DNA from 2 places in the Kineosporia sp. NBRC 101731 genome. Region 1 is predicted to be linked to the other one. Evidence: riboswitches for the same ligand, from Rfam matches in the RefSeq annotation. Region 1 holds a riboswitch; the other holds the start of a gene.
The links. A riboswitch is a leader RNA that binds a small molecule or an ion and turns the genes downstream of it on or off. The one in region 1 is predicted to bind glycine.

Region 1 (5,091 bases):
CACCCCGGCCCGGCGCGCCGACACGGCGTTCGTCGAGGCGGTGCGGCGGCTGCCCGTACCCCCGGCCGCCCGCGTGATACAGCTTCCCACGACGGGGCAACCGGCCCGGCAACCTGATTGACGCGCGCCGAACGCCCGGGAAGTTCCGTGTGTTCCGCCGATTACCGAAGGGTCCGGAGGCATCGGCCCGGGCCGATGCGCTAAACCATCCTTACCCCGTCAAGCCGGTCTGGTCGCGACGCCGCCCTTCCTCATCCGGGACGGATGCCGCGATCAGACCGGTGGCCTCAGAACAGCATCAGTCCAGCATCAGTCCAGCAGGGCCTCGTACTCGTTCGACGTCAGCAGTTTCGCCGTCGCCTCGGGGGTCACCGTGAACAGCCAGCCGGCGTCGTAGGGGTCGGCCGCGATCAGGGCCGGGTCGTCGATGATGGCCTGGTTCACGGCACCGACCGTGCCGGTGACGGGTGAGTACAGATCGGAGACCGACTTGGTCGACTCCACCTCACCGCACGCGTCCCCGGCCGTGACCTCGGTGCCCACCTCGGGAAGGTCCACGAAGACCACGTCGCCCAGGGCGTCGAGGGCGAAGGTGGTCAGGCCCACCCGCACGGGCTCGGTGGGAAGATCGGCGCCGGGGGTGAGCTGAATCCACTCGTGCTCGGCGGTATACAGAAGATGTGACGGATTGGTCATCGGAAACTCCTTGCTGACCTGAGAAGTCAGGAACGCTTGTAGAACGGGTACGGGGAGACGGTGAAGGGCAGCAGGGTTCCGCGCACATCCACCTGCAGCGAGGCGCCCTCGACGGCCTCGTCGCGGTCCACGTAGGCCAGGGCGATCGGGCGGCCGAGCGTGGGGGAGAGGGCTCCCGACGTGATCACACCCACCGGTTCGCCCGCCGCATTGAGGACGACGTTGCCGGCCCGCGCGGCCCGGCGGCCTTCTCCGGTCAGTCCGGTCAGCAGGCGGGCGGGCTGGTCCTGCGCGGCCAGCGCCAGGGCCTCCTGCCCGACGAACGCCTTGTCCAGCTGCACGACCCGGCCCAGACGGGCCGCGTAGGGGTCGGTCTCGAGGCTGAGTTCGTTGCCGTAGAGCGGCATCCCGGCTTCCAGGCGGAGGGTGTCGCGGCAGGCCAGACCGGCCGCCCGGCCCCCCGCGGCCTCGGTCGCGGTGGACAGCGCGCTCCAGAGCGTGACGGCGTCGTCCGCGGCCACGTACACCTCGAACCCGTCCTCACCGGTGTAGCCGGTGCGGGCGAGCAGCACGTCCAGCCCGGCGATCCGGGCGGGCATGCAGGCGTAGTAGCGCAGGGCGGCGACGGCGTCCCGCGCATCGGGATTGTCGGGGTCGTCGGCCAGCGACTGGATCACGGCCTGCGCGGCGGGGCCCTGCACGGCGATCAGGGCGGTCTGCTCGGTCTCGTCGGTCACGCTCGCGTCAAAAGTGAGGACGCGGTCGGTCAGGGCGGCGAGCACGACGCCGGTGTTCGAGGCGTTGGCGATGACCAGGAACTCGTCGTCGGTGATCTTGTAGGTCACCAGGTCGTCGAGGATGCCGCCGTTCGCGTCGCACAGCAGCGAGTACTTCGCGCGGCCGGGCTTGATCGCGGAGAGCCGGCCCACCAGCGCGTGGTCGAGAGCGGCCCCGGCCTGCGGGCCGCTCACGCGGATCTCGCCCATGTGGCTGAGGTCGAACAAGCCGACGGTGGTGCGAACGGCCTGGTGCTCGGCGAGCTCACTGGTGTACTTCAGCGGCATGTTCCAGCCGGCGAAGTCGGTGAGCCGTGCGCCCAGCGCCACGTGCACGGCGTTCAGGGGCGTCGGCCGGGCAGATGCTGGTGAGGACATGCGGTGCCTTCCGGAATCCGGCCCGCGCACACGCGCGCGCAGGTCTGGCGATTCCTCCCCGCTCTGTCCTGGGACCTGAGAGCTTGGCCGCGGGTGGCACGGCACTTCACCTTCGGTAAACCGGCATCGGGCCGGATTTCTCCAGAGTTGCCTCGTCGCGACGGTATCTGGGCCTGAGAGATTCCTGGGGAGGCGTTGCTCCTACGGCGCCCCCGGCCTGGTTCACGGTGTAGTGGCCGGCCGGGAGGCTCTCCCGTCGCGCGTCGACGGCATATTCAGTTGGGGCTGGCAAAGGTAGCCCGGCCCGTCCGCGATCATCAACCGGGACACGTGTGAGATCGGGTGTGAGATCGGGCAGGCCAGTGCCGCCCGGGTGGCACTTTGCCCGATCTGGGCGCCGCGTCACGATGTGCTGGTGATCACCTTCGCTCACCTCAGTGACCTGCACATCGACCTCGGCGAACGGGCGACGGACCGCGCGCAACGGCTGATCGACGCGGTGCGGCCGATGACCGGACTCGATGCCGTGCTGGTCACCGGCGACATCGCCGATCACGGCACCCCGCAGGAGTACGCCGTGGTGCGTGACCTGCTCGACCGGTTCGAGGTGCCCGTTCTGACGCTCCCCGGCAACCACGACGTCCGTGAGCACTTCGGGCCCGCCCTCCTGGCGCGTCCTTCATCGAAACACGAACTGAACCAGGTGATCGCCGTGGGCGACACCGACTTCCTGCTGTGCGACAGCGTCATTCCCGGGCACAGTGGCGGCGAGCTCAGCGGGCCCACGCTGGAGTGGCTGAAGTCGGCGCTGGCCGAACGGGATCCGGACCGGCGGGTACTGATCGCGTTCCATCACCCGCCGGCCGTGCTCCACATCCCGGGGGTCGACGGGATCCGGCAGACCGGGGAGATGCGTCTGGCCGGGATCGTCTCGGCCCATCCGGAGGTGGCCGCCCTGCTCTGCGGTCACGCCCACACCGGGTTCGTCACCACGTTCGCCGGGCGTCCGCTGGTCGGGGCCCCGGGCTGTGTCTCGACCTCGCGTCTGCCGGTCGAGCAGCGGGGCCCGTACGAACTCGACAGCCCGCCCGGTTACGCCCTGCACGTGCTCGACGACGACGGCCGCCTGGTGACCCACTTCCGGGGCCTGTGACCCGTCCCCGTTCGGAGCAAACCCGGCGCCGGGCTTCACCTCGACCGGCTGGTGCGCCGATGTGCTGCGCATGAGCTCGACCGACACGAGCACTCCGGTGGCCCCTGAGGCTTCGCCACAGGGGCCGCCCACAGCCACCACTGTGCTGGTGCACGACATCGCCGATGAGTCGCCTCTGCGCGACCCGGTGCGGCGTCGTCTGCTGCTGGTGCTCGGGGCGGCGGTGATCGTGCTGGCCCTGGCCGTGGGCCTGGTGCGGATGATCGGGATGATCGGCGACGGGAGTCAGGCGGAGCGTGACGCGGCCGGTCTGGAACAGGTGCGGGCTCAGATCCGGCGCCCGCTCCAGGAGCTGCTGGTGAGGCGGGAGGCGTTCTTCGCGGCGGAGCGGGAGTATCTGACGGCGATGAAGCAGGCGCAGGACGATGTGGCGGGCGGCGCCCGGCCGACGCAGCAGATCGCGACGCTGCGACGGGTGGCCCGGGAGATGAGGGCGCTGGATGCGTCGTTGCGGGAAGTGAACAGCGTCGCCGAGGCCACCTCGGAGGCCCGCGCCTACCTGGTCGACGCCGTGCGGATCCTCGCCCGCGACGCCGCCCGCAATGCCACGACCCTGCAGATGGGCGACAGCCCGCTGGTCGCGGTGAACGACGAGAACGCCCTGGTGCCGGTCCGCCGGATGAACACGTCGCTGCTGTTCGTACTGGACGCCGCGCAGCTCCCGGTCACGGGCCTCGACCTGCCGGGCGGCACGGATCCGCACCCGGAGGATCACAGCACGGCGAGGTGAGGCGTAGACTCACTTCTCGTGTCCGGAACCTACTCGTGCTCTGCGCCCTTGTGGCGTCTGGAGGTCATCGGCGCGCTCAGCGCCGGCACGAGGTAGCTCTGCCCTCAATCGGTGACCAGACGTGTGCCCTTTCTGCGGGCCCACGCGTTCCGGCCTGTTCGCAGGCCGATCCCACCTTCTGACACATCACCCCGCCCTGTCTGCGGGGCCCCCAGACTTGAGGTCATAGCTGTGCGTTCCTTTACCGAGAAGCAGATCCGTACGTCGTTCGTGAACTCCACGCTGCGTGAGCGCAAGGAGCTCGTCCTGCCCGAGAACTTCGACGGGCTGGACTGGGACCGCCTGGAGTACCTGGGCTGGCGCGACCAGAAGACCCCGGCCATGGGCTACGTCTTCGCCGAGATCGACGGCGAACTGGTCGGGGTGGTCATGCGCCAGTCCGACGCCGTGGTGCGCCGCCGCGCCATGTGCAACTGGTGCGAAGACGTGGCACTGCCCAACGACGTGGTCTTCCTGAGCGCCAAGCGGGCCGGTGCGGCCGGTCGCAACGGCAACACGATCGGCACCCTGGTCTGCGCGGGATTCCAGTGCTCGGCCAACGTGCGGGTGCTCCCGCGCGTGGCCTACGAGGGCTTCGACGTCGAGGCAGCCCGCGTACAGCGCATCGAGGCCCTGGAGCTCAACGTGTACGCCTTCGTGAGCGCGGTGCTGAAGGGACAGTAGTTGCCGAAATGGGCGGGAGCATGCCGAATGCGGCATGCTCCCGCCCATGAACGGGGTGGGGCTCAAAAGCTTGAGCTCTGACTGTATGCGCCATGCATACTCTTTCTGTGAGTGGTCGACCGGGCCCTCGCCTTCCTTCTCGATCTGCCCTGACCGAATCCGCACAACCTTTTCCGCGCGTCCGGCGTCGTATCGGGGTGATGGTCACGTCCAGGTCTGCCGGCACCTCGCCCGGCTTCGGTGGTGAGGTGCCGGCGGCTCCGCCGGCGCTGTCCGGCGTCGACGCGGAGACTGCGGTCGAGATGCTGTTCGACCGGCATCAGCTGCGGATGTTGCGGGTCGCGACGGTGCTGGTGGGGGATCCGGTGGCGGCGGAGGACGTGGTGCAGGACGCCTTCCTGGCCGTGCACGCGGGGTGGGACCGGATCCGGAACAAGGACGAGGCGGTCGGCTACCTGCACCGCAGTGTGGTGAACGGGGCCCGGTCGCGGTTGCGGCGGCGGTCGGTGGTGTTCCGCCTGGCCGGTCTGCGGCAGCACGACCAGATCAGTGCGGAGGACGCGGCGTTGCGGGCG
Region 2 (5,091 bases), on a different contig from region 1:
GGCGGCGTTGGTGCCGTGCGCGGAGCTCGGGATCAGGCAGACGTTGCGGTCGAGGTCGCCGTTGGAGCGGTGGTAGGCCCGGATCGCGAGCAGACCGGCCAGCTCACCCTGCGAGCCGGCGTTCGGCTGCAGCGAGACCGCCGCGTAGCCGGTGAGTTCCGCCAGCCAGCTGGCCAGGTCCTTCACCAGGCTACGGATGCCCTCGGTGTCGCCGGCGGGTGCGAACGGGTGCAGCCCACCGAATTCCGGCCAGGTGATGGCCTCCATCTCGGTGGTGGCGTTGAGCTTCATCGTGCACGAGCCGAGCGGGATCATGCCGCGGTCCAGCGCGTAGTCCTCGTCGGCCAGCCGCCGCAGGAACCGCAGCATCGAGGTCTCGCTGTGGTGCGTGGTGAAGACCGGGTTGGTCAGGTACTCAGACGTACGGACGAGGTCCGCGGGGATCGCGGGAAGCTCCGCCCCCGGTGCGCGGTCTTCGACCGAGACCCCGAAAGCCCGCAGCACCAGGGCCACCTGGGTCTGCGTGGTGGTCTCGTCGCAGGCAATGCCGACCCGGTCGGCGCCGTCCTGGCGCAGCAGGATGCCGAGGTCGTGGGCGGCCGCGACGACCTCACCGGCCCGGCCCGGCACCTCGGCGAGCACGGTGTCGAAGAAGCTCTCGTGCACGACCTTCACGTCGACCGAGCGCAGGCCCGCGGCCAGCGTCGCGGCGTGACCGGCGGTGCGCTCGGCGATGCGGCGCAGCCCCTGCGGGCCGTGGTAGACCGCGTACATCCCGGCCATCACGGCCAGCAGCACCTGCGCGGTGCAGATGTTGCTGGTCGCCTTCTCCCGGCGGATGTGCTGCTCGCGGGTCTGCAGGGCGAGGCGGTAGGCGGGGTTGCCGTCGGCGTCCTTGGAGACACCCACGAGGCGCCCGGGCAGCGACCGCTCCAGGCCCTTGCGCACGCTCATGTACCCGGCGTGCGGTCCACCGAACCCGAGCGGCACGCCGAAGCGCTGCGTGTTGCCGACCGCCACGTCCGCGCCGTCCTCACCGGGCGAGCGCAGCAGCGTGAGCGCGAGCAGGTCGGCCGCGACGGTGACGAGCGCCTTGCGCCCGTGGGCGGCGTCGATCAGGGGACGCAGGTCGGTCACCTGTCCGGAGGCACCCGGGTATTGCGCCAGGACGCCGAACACACCTTCGGTGACAGCGTCGAGTGCCGCTGCGGGGTCGGTGGTGAGGTCGGCCACGACCACCGGGATGCCGAGCGGTTCGGCGCGGGTCTGGATCACCGCGAGGGTCTGCGGGAGCACGTCGGTGTCGACGACGAACGCGGCGCCGGTGGGAAGTTTGGACGCGCGGCGCATCAGGGTCATCGCCTCGGCCGCGGCGGTGGACTCGTCGAGCAGGGAGGCGCTGGCGGTCTCCAGACCGGTCAGGTCGGAGACCATCGTCTGGAACGCGAGCAGGGCCTCCAGGCGGCCCTGGGAGATCTCCGGCTGGTAGGGCGTGTAGGCGGTGTACCAGGCCGGGTTCTCCAGCACGTTGCGCAGGATCACGCCGGGCGTGTGGGTGCCGTGATAGCCCAGGCCGATCATCGGCACGCGCACGGTGTTGCGGTTGGCCAGGGCCCGCAGCTCGGCCAGCGCCTCGGCCTCACTGATCGGCCCGGGCAGGGCGGGCGTGCCACCGTCGCGGATCACCGGCGGGATCACGGCGTTCTCGAGGGCGTCGAGACTGTCCAGCCCGACCACGCGCAGCATGGTGGCGATCTGCGGCTCGTCGGCGCCGATGTGGCGGTCGGCGAACGCGTCCAAACGGTGCCCGGTACCCTGCGCCGTCCGGCCCTCGGGCTCGGGCAGGTCGTCCTGCAGATCGTGCTGACCGGCATCGATGAAGGTCGTCATCGGAGGCTCCCACGCAAAGGGCGTAGCGACCGCGGTTCGGGTCACTCGGATACCTCCCCATCCGTCGGGCCACATCGCCCTTCGGAGCTGCCTCGCCCATGCGGTCCTTGGCGCCTGAGAGGTTCCGGGGAGAGTTGCCCCTTCGGCGCCCCTGTGACGGGGTCTCTCCCGCGGGGGTCTTCAGCTGCCGGTCCTTGACGTTGACCGGCGACGATGACGTTACCAGCGCCGGATGCCACTCTCATCTCGTGCCCCCGGCGCACCCGTACGGCGTACGGCAGGCGAACGGAGGGTTGCGAGCGGGCCGGGCTACGGGATGCAATTGGCTCGGCCAAAAGGACGGCCCGGCGGATATGACCCTGTGTGGAATCACGATCACGCAATTCCTACCGGCCCGGGCTCGTCCGCGGGGACTTGATAACGAGGTAGCGTCGAACACCGTGATCGTCGTCAGCGTGTGCAGTTTGAAGGGTGGCGTCGGGAAGACGTCAGTGGTCCTGGGACTGGCCTCGGCCGCGCTCGCCCGGGGCGTTCCCACCCTTGTGGTCGACATCGACCCACAGGCCGATGCGACGCTCGGGCTGGACATCACCGCCGAGATCACGACCAACGTCGCCACGGTGATGGGCGCCTCGCGCCGCAACGCGCAGAAGGTGAACGTCGTGCCCAGCGGCTGGGCCACCGGCGACGGCACGCTCGACGTGCTGCCCGGCTCCCACGACATGGCCGCGCTCGACCGCCCCACCGGCAGCGAGCGCACTCTGGCCCGGCTCTCGCACGCGATCCACCAGCTCGAGGGCTACCAGCTCGTCCTCATCGACTGCCCGCCGTCACTGGGCACGATCACCCGCTCCGGCCTGGCCGCGAGCCAGCGAGCCCTGGTGGTGTCCGAACCCGCGCTGTTCTCCGTGACCGCCGCCGACCGGGCCCTGCACGCGATCGACGAGGTACGGCGCAACATCGCCCCGACCCTGCAGCCGCTGGGCGTGGTGGTGAACCGGTACCGCGAGCGCTCCCCCGAGCACCGCTACCGCCTGCAGGAGCTCTCCGACATGTTCGGCCCGCTGGTGCTGGGCCCGTCCATCCGCGAGCGCAGCGCCCTGCAGCAGGCCCAGGGGGCGAGCCAGCCGATCCACCGCTGGCCCGGTGCCCCGGCACAGGAACTGGCGCATGCTTTCGACGCCCACCTGGCCCGCGTGCTGCGCGCCAACACCCGGGGGCGGCGCCCGGCGTCGGCCGAGGTGAGCTCCGCACCGGCTGAGGCCAGCCCTGCCTGAGGCCAGCCCTACCTGAGGCCGGCAACACCGCCTGAGAACGTCCACACCGTCTGAGCACGGCAAAGCAGAAGAGCCCCGGGGTACCGGACCCGGGGCTCTTCTGCTGATCTGTCGGTCGGCTAGCTGATGGCCCGCTGGCGGCGGCGGGCCGAGAGCTCGTCGTCGCTGGTGCCGGTGGTCGTGTCGCCACCCACGCGCTCGGCGGGCAGCTCGGCGAGGGTGCCCTCGACCTCACGCCAGACCCGGCCGACGGCGATGCCGAAGACGCCCTGACCGCCCTGGACGAGATCTATGACCTCGTCCGCCGAGGTGCACTCGTAGACGCTGGCGCCGTCACTCATCAGGGTGATCTGGGCCAGGTCTTCCACTCCGTGGTCACGCAGGTGGTTCACCGCGATGCGGATCTGCTGCAGCGAGACACCGGTGTCCAGAAGGCGCTTGACCACCTTGAGCACGAGCACGTCGCGGAAGCTGTAGAGCCGTTGCGTACCCGAGCCGGTCGCGTTGCGGACGGTCGGCTGCACCAACCCGGTGCGGGCCCAGTAGTCGAGCTGGCGGTAGGTGATTCCCGCAGCACGGCAGGCGATCGGACCGCGGTAACCGGCCTCCTCGTCGAGCTCGGGCAGGTCGTCGGTGAAGAGCATGCCCTGCGCCTGCGCGACGACGTGACCGGGCACAGCATCTCGCTCGCTACGCTCGCTCACGGCGGCTCCATTCAACGTTCCTAGTCCGGCACGCTGGTCCGAGGGAGACGGATCGCAGCGGGAGAACTACACCGGGGTCGTTTCATTTGAACCGTAGGCTGCGCACCCGGCGTCGTCAACGAGGCGGCATCCGAGGGGGGCGGCGTGTCGGCAGATCACCCCTCTTTCGGACCAATCGGAACACCCCGACACCCGCCGGTGTCCTGGCCGAGACCTCTTCGGTACCGCCTCGGCAGGGGTGGCGCGTTGACACGGAACCGACGCTGCCGCTGCCCGCCGCAGCGGTGAAGCCGGACCGCTCAGGAGTTCTCGGAGCCCTGTCCACCTTCGCCGAAGTCTTCCGGCGAGATGTTGTCGAGGAACTCGCGGAACTTCTCCACCTCGTCCTCGTCCTCGTCGGGCACCGAGACGCCACCGGCCTCCAGCACCTCTTCCGCCCCTACGATCGGGCAGCCGACGCGCAGCGCCAGTGCGATCGCGTCGGACGACCGGGAGCTCACGGTCAGCCCTCCGTCGAAGACCAGCTCGGCGTGGAAGACGTTCTCCTTCAGGGCGACGATGCGCACCTCGGAGAGCCGCCGGCCGAGGGCCTCGATCACGTCTTTCATCAGGTCGTGCGTCAGTGGTCGCGGTGGCACCAGCCCCTGCTGGGCGTTCGCGATCGCATTCGCCTCAGGCGCCCCGACCCAGATCGGGAGATAGCGATCCCCGTCCCGCTCCTTGAGCAGCACGATCGGGTTGTTCGAGGGAACCTCGACCCTGACACCAACCACATCAAGCTCCCGCACCCCGCAAACGTACCCCGGCGCCGCGCGGCGCGGCGACCGAGAGACGTTTTCGGTGAAATTAGAGCCATGGGAGGCTCAGGACTGGCCGCGCTCCAGCGCCGCCTTCAGCAGCGCCGCGTGCAGCTGCACGGTCAGGCTGGACAGCTCCTGCGCCACGTCGTCGGCCCGGGCCCCGGAACCGTCGCCCCGGGCCCGGATCGGGTTCGTCACCTGCTCGATCAGCCCGGCCTCACGGTCGGCGGTCGTGCGGAAGGCCCGCAGGTGACGGGGCTCGATCCCGAACACGGCCAGTTCACCCGCCGTGCGGGCCACCGCGATCGCGTCCGCGTCGAACTGCCCGGAGGGCCGGGGCGTGACCAGACCGTGCGCCTGCAGTGCCGTCAGCATGTCGTCGTCGATCTCGGCCGCCAACAGGACCTGGGCCCGGCTGAA

Region 2: linked by a shared signal. The riboswitch ahead of gcvP (aminomethyl-transferring glycine dehydrogenase) and the one ahead of gcvT (glycine cleavage system aminomethyltransferase GcvT) in region 1 are both predicted to bind glycine.

The regions. Positions count from the first base shown of each region.
Region 1 covers NZ_BSTC01000002.1:120,755-125,845, reverse strand. The annotation lists gene QSK05_RS07795 (tetratricopeptide repeat protein) at 1-121, shown strand, start outside; gene gcvH (glycine cleavage system protein GcvH) at 310-696, opposite strand; gene gcvT (glycine cleavage system aminomethyltransferase GcvT) at 723-1,850, opposite strand; glycine riboswitch at 2,002-2,116, opposite strand; gene QSK05_RS07780 (metallophosphoesterase) at 2,266-3,003, shown strand; gene QSK05_RS07775 (hypothetical protein) at 3,074-3,793, shown strand; gene QSK05_RS07770 (FBP domain-containing protein) at 4,025-4,516, shown strand; gene QSK05_RS07765 (SigE family RNA polymerase sigma factor) at 4,717-5,091, shown strand, end outside.
Region 2 covers NZ_BSTC01000023.1:71,860-76,950, reverse strand. The annotation lists gene gcvP (aminomethyl-transferring glycine dehydrogenase) at 1-1,890, opposite strand, end outside; glycine riboswitch at 1,982-2,071, opposite strand; gene QSK05_RS34615 (ParA family protein) at 2,331-3,167, shown strand; gene QSK05_RS34610 (MerR family transcriptional regulator) at 3,287-3,811, opposite strand; gene QSK05_RS34605 (bifunctional nuclease family protein) at 4,171-4,659, opposite strand; gene ftsR (transcriptional regulator FtsR) at 4,735-5,091, opposite strand, start outside.